Regions from separate parts of the Paenibacillus swuensis genome, predicted to be linked through region 1. Evidence: riboswitches for the same ligand, from Rfam matches in the RefSeq annotation. Region 1 holds a riboswitch; each other region holds the start of a gene.
The links. A riboswitch is a leader RNA that binds a small molecule or an ion and turns the genes downstream of it on or off. The one in region 1 is predicted to bind cyclic di-GMP.
Positions count from the first base shown of each region.

Region 2: another riboswitch for cyclic di-GMP. It lies ahead of SY83_RS00930 (PilZ domain-containing protein); the one in region 1 lies ahead of SY83_RS22675 (anti-repressor SinI family protein).
Region 3: another riboswitch for cyclic di-GMP. It lies ahead of SY83_RS11005 (IPT/TIG domain-containing protein); the one in region 1 lies ahead of SY83_RS22675 (anti-repressor SinI family protein).
Region 4: another riboswitch for cyclic di-GMP. It lies ahead of SY83_RS05125 (transglutaminase-like domain-containing protein); the one in region 1 lies ahead of SY83_RS22675 (anti-repressor SinI family protein).

Region 1 is NZ_CP011388.1:1,884,506-1,886,705, reverse strand. It holds gene SY83_RS08230 (metallophosphoesterase) at 1-277, opposite strand, end outside; gene SY83_RS08225 (helix-turn-helix domain-containing protein) at 291-629, opposite strand; cyclic di-GMP riboswitch class I at 829-918, shown strand; gene SY83_RS22675 (anti-repressor SinI family protein) at 949-1,101, shown strand; gene SY83_RS08220 (GNAT family N-acetyltransferase) at 1,098-1,850, shown strand; gene SY83_RS08215 (lipid II:glycine glycyltransferase FemX) at 2,016-2,200, shown strand, end outside.
Region 2 is NZ_CP011388.1:161,126-163,325, forward strand. It holds gene SY83_RS00925 (DNA-3-methyladenine glycosylase) at 1-423, shown strand, start outside; gene SY83_RS00930 (PilZ domain-containing protein) at 495-1,187, opposite strand; cyclic di-GMP riboswitch class I at 1,288-1,382, opposite strand; gene SY83_RS00935 (GNAT family N-acetyltransferase) at 1,566-2,072, shown strand; gene SY83_RS00940 (DUF2252 domain-containing protein) at 2,149-2,200, shown strand, end outside.
Region 3 is NZ_CP011388.1:2,509,695-2,511,894, forward strand. It holds gene fliS (flagellar export chaperone FliS) at 1-382, shown strand, start outside; gene SY83_RS11000 (hypothetical protein) at 387-710, shown strand; cyclic di-GMP riboswitch class I at 765-867, shown strand; gene SY83_RS11005 (IPT/TIG domain-containing protein) at 941-2,200, shown strand, end outside.
Region 4 is NZ_CP011388.1:1,229,176-1,231,375, reverse strand. It holds gene SY83_RS05135 (collagen binding domain-containing protein) at 1-468, shown strand, start outside; gene SY83_RS05130 (class D sortase) at 535-1,221, shown strand; cyclic di-GMP riboswitch class I at 1,279-1,371, shown strand; gene SY83_RS05125 (transglutaminase-like domain-containing protein) at 1,386-2,186, shown strand.

The sequences.
Region 1 (2,200 bases):
CCGGTTTCATTCGTTGAATGGTATGGGCAAGTTTAGCTAACCGTTCCGTACTATAGTGAAAATCCAAATGGATATCACTGAAATGCACTACGCGGATTCCGTCGAATGAAGCGGGAAGGCGGGGAAGGGTTAACGATATTCGCTTGATCTTCAACAATTGCGGCTCCAGGTAACGCGCATAGCTGAAGCCGGCAAAGGGAGCGGTCAATAAACCTCCGAACACCATGGCGCTCAGCTTCAGAAACTTTCTCCTTGAAGAATGAATATCGGGCTTCATATACTTATCTTCTTCATTTATTATTCATCTTCCATTGTGTGAATTCCAGAAACTCCTTGAACTGTTCCTTGCTAATGCCGGAATTCATAGCTTCACGGACGAGTTCGTACCATTGGGGATCCATGTCGGGATCAACTTCGGATGATTCCGGCTTCTGAATAGGGTTCAGCAGATCATCAACAGTCACGTCAAGCGCATCGGCAATCTTCTCAAGGAACTGAATAGAGGGGTTGGTCTGAATGTCCCGTTCCATATTGCTAAGATATGACTTGGCGACACCAGCGCGCTCAGCCAGTTCCGATAGGGACAGCTTCTTCGATAACCGATAATTCTTAATCCGTTGTCCTATCATGTAGAATCGATCCTTTTTTTGGGATTTTTAATTACATTTCAAACAGAGCATTTGTCACAAGGTTACCTGAAAAAGTTTTAATTAACAATAGGTTAACGGAAGAAATGTAACCGCTTCATAATATCGGTAAAAAAATACATTTTTAGACAATAAAAATCGACATACTTTTCACCATACAGCTAGTATCATATACGTAGAAATAACCGTAGGGCAAACCTGACTGAAAAGCAGGGACGCAAAGTCACAGGTCTTAAAGTTGTATCCTGACTAAGACAGCTGGATTGCTTGGTATCCGTGTTTTACATTGGGGAGGATAAACATGAAAGCCGTCCAGATCAATAGAGAAGATATGGATCCAGAGTGGATCGATTTATTAAAGTCAGCCTATGAGCTCGGCATTACCGTTGAGGAAGTCCGGAGCTTTCTCGCGGAATTCAAGCAGCAGGGATCGTTAAAGCCCATTAGACCATGAAGATCGTAACATACTCTTTACATAAGCAAGATGCCAAGTATATTCCTGCATGGACCGAGCAGTGGATGTCCATGGTTCAACCATCTGTGTTTCACTTAACCAAATTTTCTTGTCCGGGATATGTTGCTTACACCACAGACCTTCTTGAAAATTCTTCGTCCGGCGCGTGTTTCATGGGCGCTTACGAGGGCACGCGCCTAACTGGATTTATAGAGTACTTTATGAATGAGGACGGTCTGTTTATTAATAACTTCGCGGTGAGTCAGCAAGACCGAGGCAAGGGAATCGGCGGCCGGCTTCTGTCCGATACGTTTGACATCGCCCGCGAACAAGGTGTCTCTCAAGTTCAATTGGACTGTTTCGTATGGAATGATAACGCGTTGAACCTTTATAAAGCTTTGGGTTTTCAGATCAGGACCAATGCTTATTGGCATATGATTGAAAGTCCTGTTGCTGATCGGGATGCCCGGCAAGTAAATGGCTTTCGAGCTTGGGACATGTATGACGGCTTATCACAGATCACGATGGATACGGACTCAGGGCAGGTTCACATGGCTTGCTTGCATCGTAAATATTTGCGTGTGATAACAGGCGGGAGCGGAAACCTGCTGCAAGATCATCAACTTGAGGAGATCGTAACTGTATTTCCTCATTGTTCTTTGTTGATCATAACGCCTGAGCCGGAATGGAAATGCATCTTTAAAGCCGGTTTAATAAGCACTAACGTCCGTATGCATAAATGTTTATAAAAATTAAAGCGCGTATTCCCGCATTGACATGTTCGTTATAAAGAATTAAACTAGGTAAATAAAACTAGATAGTGGATGGGACGCTGATTAGCGCCTATTTTTTTAATCAAAATGTTCTTTTTAAAGAACGAAACTATTTTTAGAATAGGTTGGGGTGGGCGATCCATGTTTAGTTATGAAGTATTCATGACTTCCCAGACGGAAGAATGGAATGACGCCCTTCGCTCGGTAGGAGGAGCGGATATTTACTACTCTCCGGGATATTGCGCGATGGCGGAAAACAACAATGAGGGCATGGCCCGACTGTTCGTTTACCGTGAGCAACAATTCATAATTTGTTATGCATTCTT
Region 2 (2,200 bases), 1.7 Mb from region 1:
CCGGCAAGCCATGCTCACCGCGGCGTGACGCCGAGGAACCGCCTGATGTTCGGACAAGCCGGGCATCTGTACGTGTACCTCTCGTACGGGATGCACTATTGCATGAACATCGTGACCGAGGGCGAAGGCGAGCCCGGCGCCGTGCTGCTGCGCGGAGCGGAAGTCGTCCAGGGGCTGGAGCTCGTCCGAGCGAACCGCCCCGGCGTGCGGGACGCGCAGCTGCTGAACGGTCCGGGCAAGCTCACGAAGGGGCTTGCCCTGGATCTCGCATACAACGGGTACGATGTATGCGGTGGTTTCGGCGGCGGCGAGCTCGAGCTGCTCCCGCCGCCGACAGGGATGCGACCCCTTCCCCTGAAGGAAACCGGTCGCATCGGGATCTCCAAAGGCCAGGCTATGCCCTGGCGCTTTGTCGAGGGTTGAGGGAGGCGGCTTGGGGGAACCGGCGCCGCCCGAAACAGGAAAGACCGGCTAATCGCCGGCCGGTCTGTTCCCTATTCCTCTGCTGCTTTCGAGGCATCATCTTTCTTCTTCGAGAAATAAGTCACGGTCTGTGTCTTGACGATAAAGGCACGGATGGCACTCGTCTGCTCCGAGGTTAAAGATAACATGCGCACCCCGTAATAATGACCTTGGCCGATAAATTCACAGCGGATGATTTCGACTCTGCAGGTCAGCGGGAAGCCGATATCCACTCGGACACTCATCTGGGAGCCAACGGGAATCGGCTCATAAGCGTAAACCGCCAGCCCCATCCCGCTCAAGCTGATATTCTTCAGACTTAAAGCAATCGGCTCATTGTCGGGATTGTCTTTCGATGCGTGATCCCTTAACAAGATACCCTTGCAATCTACTTGTACACGTGTGGTTTCACGTTGTTCCTTGAATTTCTTCCGGTTGTCCGGCGGGTTCAGCACCATGATCGCCCCTCGGTCTTTAGCTACAACCATGGTATGAAACACATAAATCCCTGCTTTCGAATATACGGTCAACTTCACAGGTTTCCCGAGATCAAACAGCTTATATTCCGCGATTTCAACCTCAATAACGTCCCCTTCGGCATAGGTGAGGATCCCGGTGGATACGAAATCTTCTTTCTCCACAACGGTCTTGCACTGCAATAAGACGGAAGCGGCAATACTCGTCTGGTAGTTCATCTTCTTAGCTAAGTTGCTGTTCGTATACATCTCTCCACACCGCCTTGTTCTCCAAATTTGTACATTTTTCGGCAACAAAAAAGACCGCATCCTCCAACAGACACAGCCTTTAGGCTTGTAGGAAAGGATTTTCGGTAGCCAGGCTGCCATCGTTACAACTCGCGTTGTAACCTTAGACCCTAAGCTTTGCGTCCTTACTTTTCAATAAGTTTGCCGTTATCGAATACTTAAGCACTATGTTATTAAACGATATCATACCGTATTTTGACAATTTTCGCAATAGACCGCTGCTCGCATTTAGTTCTAATGTACTATGCTTTAACAAAATATTAAAATAAGCAAAGAATCCCCTTAACATTCGGATGCTACTATGAACACATAGCTTGTTTGCATAAGAGGAGGCTTACCGTGGAAGTGGTGACGATCAGCCAAGCGCGGAGAAATGATTTCCAGGAAATGATTCAGCTTGCGGATCTAACTTTGCCGGACCGCATGAATCAGCATGAGCTCAAAAAATATTTCGAGTTGTTTCCCGATCTGATTTTTAAAGCAACCCATCAAGGACAATTAATCGGCTTCTGTTGCGCCGGCATTGATATGTATCATACAACGGGCTGGCTTCTTTTTAGTAATGTGCACTCGGAATTTCAAGGTAAGGGCATCGGCAAGCGTTTCATTGAGGCGCGACTGGAAGCTCTCCGGAAATTCGAACGTCTCCAATCCGTACAAGTAACGGTCAGCGACGGAAACATCCCTTCGATTCGCGCCCTCTCGGCGCATGGATTTCGGCATCGCAACACCGAAGCGGACTACTACGGTACCGGCAAGCACCGCAGTATTTATGAGCTCTCCTTGTGCTCCTGGGATTTCCAACCCCGGTTCGCTTATCCCATGCCCCTGGTTGATATGAAGTAGTGGGGCAATTCTGCTGATCTGTTCCAGTTGTGGTAAAATACTCTTATTCTAGTTGATTCCGAGGAGTGTTGTACCTTTGAAAAGTTTGTATTCACCGGAGCGCATCAAAACTACACATCACCTTCTAC
Region 3 (2,200 bases), 630 kb from region 1:
GAGAAACACATATACGCAGAATACTACTTTAACATCGACTCCAAATCAGCTTTTACTCATGCTATATGATGGAGCAATACGTTTCTGTAAACTGGGGATTGAAGGCATTGAATCTAATAACTATGAACTAGCAAATACCAACTTGTGTAAAGCTCAGGCCATAATCTATGAGTTTATTTCATCATTGGATATGAAACAGCCGGTGTCCAAGGACTTATTGGTTATGTATGAATACATTATTCATCTGCTTGTTCAAGGGAATGTTAAGAAAGACCTCATCTTGATTACTGAAGCGTTAGGCTACATTGAAGAGTTAAGGGAGACATGGGCAGAAGCTTCAAGGCTGGCAGGAAGCATGAAACCCTCTAACCATTATGTATAGTTGGATGGAACAACTCGAAACCATGACGATGGCATTGGTTCATCAGATTGAGCACTCAACCGAGGAAGACATTGTGGCCTTCGTTCAACAACGTGAAGAACACATCGACCTGTTAAAGAACGGAACGGTCAATCAAGCTCAGTTACAAGAAATGAGAGACCAACTGAGCAAGTTGCTGGCGTACGATGAGATCATTCTGGGTCGTATGAACGAGTTCAAAATATCTGCTGAACTGGGAATGCACAAAACAAGCACAGCCAGAAAACAAAAGTCTGCTTATGAGAGTACAATTCTTTACGATAGTCTGTTATTCGACACAAAAAAATAAATATTGACAGACTTGTAATGGGGTTATAATATTGTACTGGGTATAATTTCCTAAACTAAATACTGGCAAACTTGCAGAAATGCAAGGACGCAAAGCCATTGGGTCTTCCGTAGTAGGTATATAGTAACAACTGCTATCAGATCGCCAGGTTGCAAATCTTTCATTATCTAAAAATGGAGCATTAGCAATGTCTAATGGCTCCATTTTATTATTTAATAGGAGGAGTTTCGATGAGAACAACAGGCAAGTGGTTTAACGTGTTTTTATGCTTTCTTTTCGTACTGTCCACACTGAGCTTCTCTCAACAGACCGAAGCGGCAGCGGATTATGTCAATGTGAACAAGTCAGTGAATCCCACTCAAATTACAACTGAGGGTGAAGCTGAAGTTACATTACAGATACAAGGTACTCCACCTGTTAATGTCATTATGCCTAGTGATGTTATTCTTATCATCGACCGCTCCGGTAGTATGAGAGGTCAGAAGATGAGCGACGCAATTAAATCAGCGAAAGAATTTGTTGATCTTGTAGATTTAACAAAGCACCAAGTCGGTATAGTTGATTTCAGCTCAGACACTAAGGCTCTACCACTGACAACAGATGCTGTACAATTGAAAAGCTACATCAACGGACTCGCAGCGAACGGATCTACAGCAACGGGTGATTCCATTGATAAAGCCATGGAAATGCTTGCAAACCATAGACCCGAAGCTCAGCCTGTTATCGTTCTTATGACAGATGGAGATGCGACTGTTCCTACGGTCAATCCATACCAGTATGCCAAAGATAAAGCGTTGTTGGCAAAAGAAGCGGGTATTGTATTTTATACGATTGCATTGCTAGACACTAATGCGGATCCGACTACCAGCGGTCCGAACATCCTATTGAAAGAAATGGCGACAACATCTTCACATCATCATTTCGTACTTGGATCTGTAGGATTGTCCGATATCTACAAAGCGATTGTTCGTGAGATCGGTATGGCAAGTGCCTACAACATTGTCGTTTCGGATCTCGTCGCACCTGAATTCGAGATTGTTCCTGACTCTTACAAAGATAATATACCTCAGCCTACTGTAGTCGGAAATCAATTGCAGTGGAACTTCCTTGAATTGAAAAACAGCCTTCTAACGTTCAAATACAAGATTAGACCTAAAGATAAGAATAAAGCAGGCACTTATTACACTTCAGATTTAACTTCTAAATTAGAATATAATGACTATGCCGGCGCAAAGCGGATGAAATTTCTACCTGCGGTTCAACTGAGTGTTAAGTTCCCGGCACCGGTAATTACCTCTGTAGAAGCTAATGAAGGCGCACCGGAAGGCGGCAATACAATTACATTGAATGGTACTAATTTCCGTCAAGGTGCGACCGTAACCTTCGGTGGAACGCGTGCAACGAGCGAGCAATTCGTCAGCTCAACCGAGGTGAAAGTTGTCGTGCCTCAAGGTGCACAAGGTTCAGTAGAAATAAAATTAACTAATCCT
Region 4 (2,200 bases), 660 kb from region 1:
GATCCACCGCCGACAGATCCACCGCCGACGAATCCGCCGCCAACAGATCCACCGCCGACGAATCCGCCGCCAACAGATCCACCACCGACGAATCCGCCGCCAACGGATCCGCCGACGACAAACCCACCGCCGACGAATCCGCCAACGGATCCGCCAACGACGGTGCCACCAACTACGATACCACCGACGACGGTACCGCCGATCGAATTAACGCCGGTACCGGATGTGACGCCAACCGGAAACATAGAGGTACCTACGGAACCGGTCCGTGTTGATCCTCCGGAGGATGTAGACATCATTGAAACAGATGTAGACGTTCCTTTGGGAACGGCCGTTCCCGATGAAACGATTGCACCGATGCTTCCTAAGACCGGCGAAGCCAGTCCATGGAAGACGCAAGCTCTCGGTGTAGCCGTGATCCTGTTGGGCTTCGCAGTACTTAGACGGAAAGTTCTCGTCAAGCGCTAAAGAACATGACCATTGGAAGCGAGACCTTACGAGGCTCGCTTCCATTTTGTATGAAGGGAGTTAATTATGTTGAGACAGAAATTACTTGCGGCATTCATCATTCTGACGGGATTTATGATCTTGCTCTATCCCGCTGTTAAAGACCGGTACGAGACGTATCAACAGAATCGGATCTTGGAACAATGGCAACAGAACATGCAACAGATCGCTCTGGAGACGACGGTAGAAGATATTGTGGAGCAGGCCGATCTTCCACCGGACGACAGTGATTCTGCCGCAACGAAGCCAATGACAGCGCAGCCTGCCCCGTCACAGAAAAAACCGCCCGCGGCTGAAGTAAAGTTAAAGAACGTCGAGGGCGTCTTGATCATCAACAAAATTGATCTGAACTTGCCAATCCTGACCAACGCTACGAAACAAAACTTGTCACGGTCAGTCGCCAGCATTGCCAACACCGGTAAAGCCGGCCAAATCGGCAATTACGCCATTGCAGGTCATCGTAACCGTACATACGGAAAGAATTTTAACCGGTTAGGCGAGATGAAGATCGGTGATGTAGTTGAAGTCGACACGGGAAAAGAGAAATTTCGATATAAACTGACAAGCAAGGAGATTGTGCTTCCCGAAGAGGTTGGGGTGCTGAAAGGAAAGGAGAATTTACGCGAAATTACGCTGGTTACGTGCCATCCTATGAAAAATCCGACCCATAGACTCATTCTGAAAGGACAAATAATTCCAAATCATAGGTCGTAAGTCTATATACAAGCTGTCGATCCTATAGTACATTTAGATTAATAAATAAGGTGCTTTCACCGATAAAGGCAAATTTAGCGAAAGCTAAAGACGCAAAACTAAAGGGTCTTCCTTAGTAGAATTCTACTAAAAAGACAGCCAGTTACCGAAGGGGGAGTTTTTTTGTGTCTAAATGGGTATGGAGATCGATGTTTGTTATAGTTTTGGGTCTTTTGGCTCCCTTCGGTTCCGTGGCGGCCGCGTCGTCCATGACACTATTCGACAGCGAAGCTTTGACTAAAGGTGTGTTAAGGGTAAACTATGAACAATCTCCGGATCGGGAAACGATCATCCGTGTTACGAAGGGGAAAGTCAGCTACGACTACAGAATGAGCCCGGGAGCCCAATATCCGCTGCAGTTAGGGGACGGGGTATATAAGGTGCTGATCGCGCAATCGGTAAGCGATACTAAATATAAAGTTATTACCCAAGAAGAGCTCACACTGAAGCAGGGGGTCGGTAACGACGTATTCCTGCAATCCATCTCCTTGATCAACTGGTCGAATAGCACGTCAGCTGTGATTAAAGCACGTGAATTGACCTTACGCGCCGAAACCGATCAAGCTAAACTAAAAGCCATATACACATATATCACCAAAAATATAAAGTATGACACACTTGAAGCGAAAACCGTTTCCTCGAAATACACGCCGGAGGTAGATGAGATTTATAAATCCTCCAAGGGGATCTGCTACGATTTCGCGACCTTGTTCGCGGCTATGGCCCGAAGCGCGGGGCTTCCCACCAAGGTCGTGAAAGGGTACCATGCCGATGCCCCTGCCACGTACCATGCTTGGAACGAAGTATATATTGATAACAAGTGGCAGACGGTGGACACCACTTACGATGCGGCCTATGTACAACACGGCAAGACACCAACGCTGTTCAAGGCGGCTTCCCAATATAAGACGGTTAAATTTTATTAAAGCGGACGCCATGT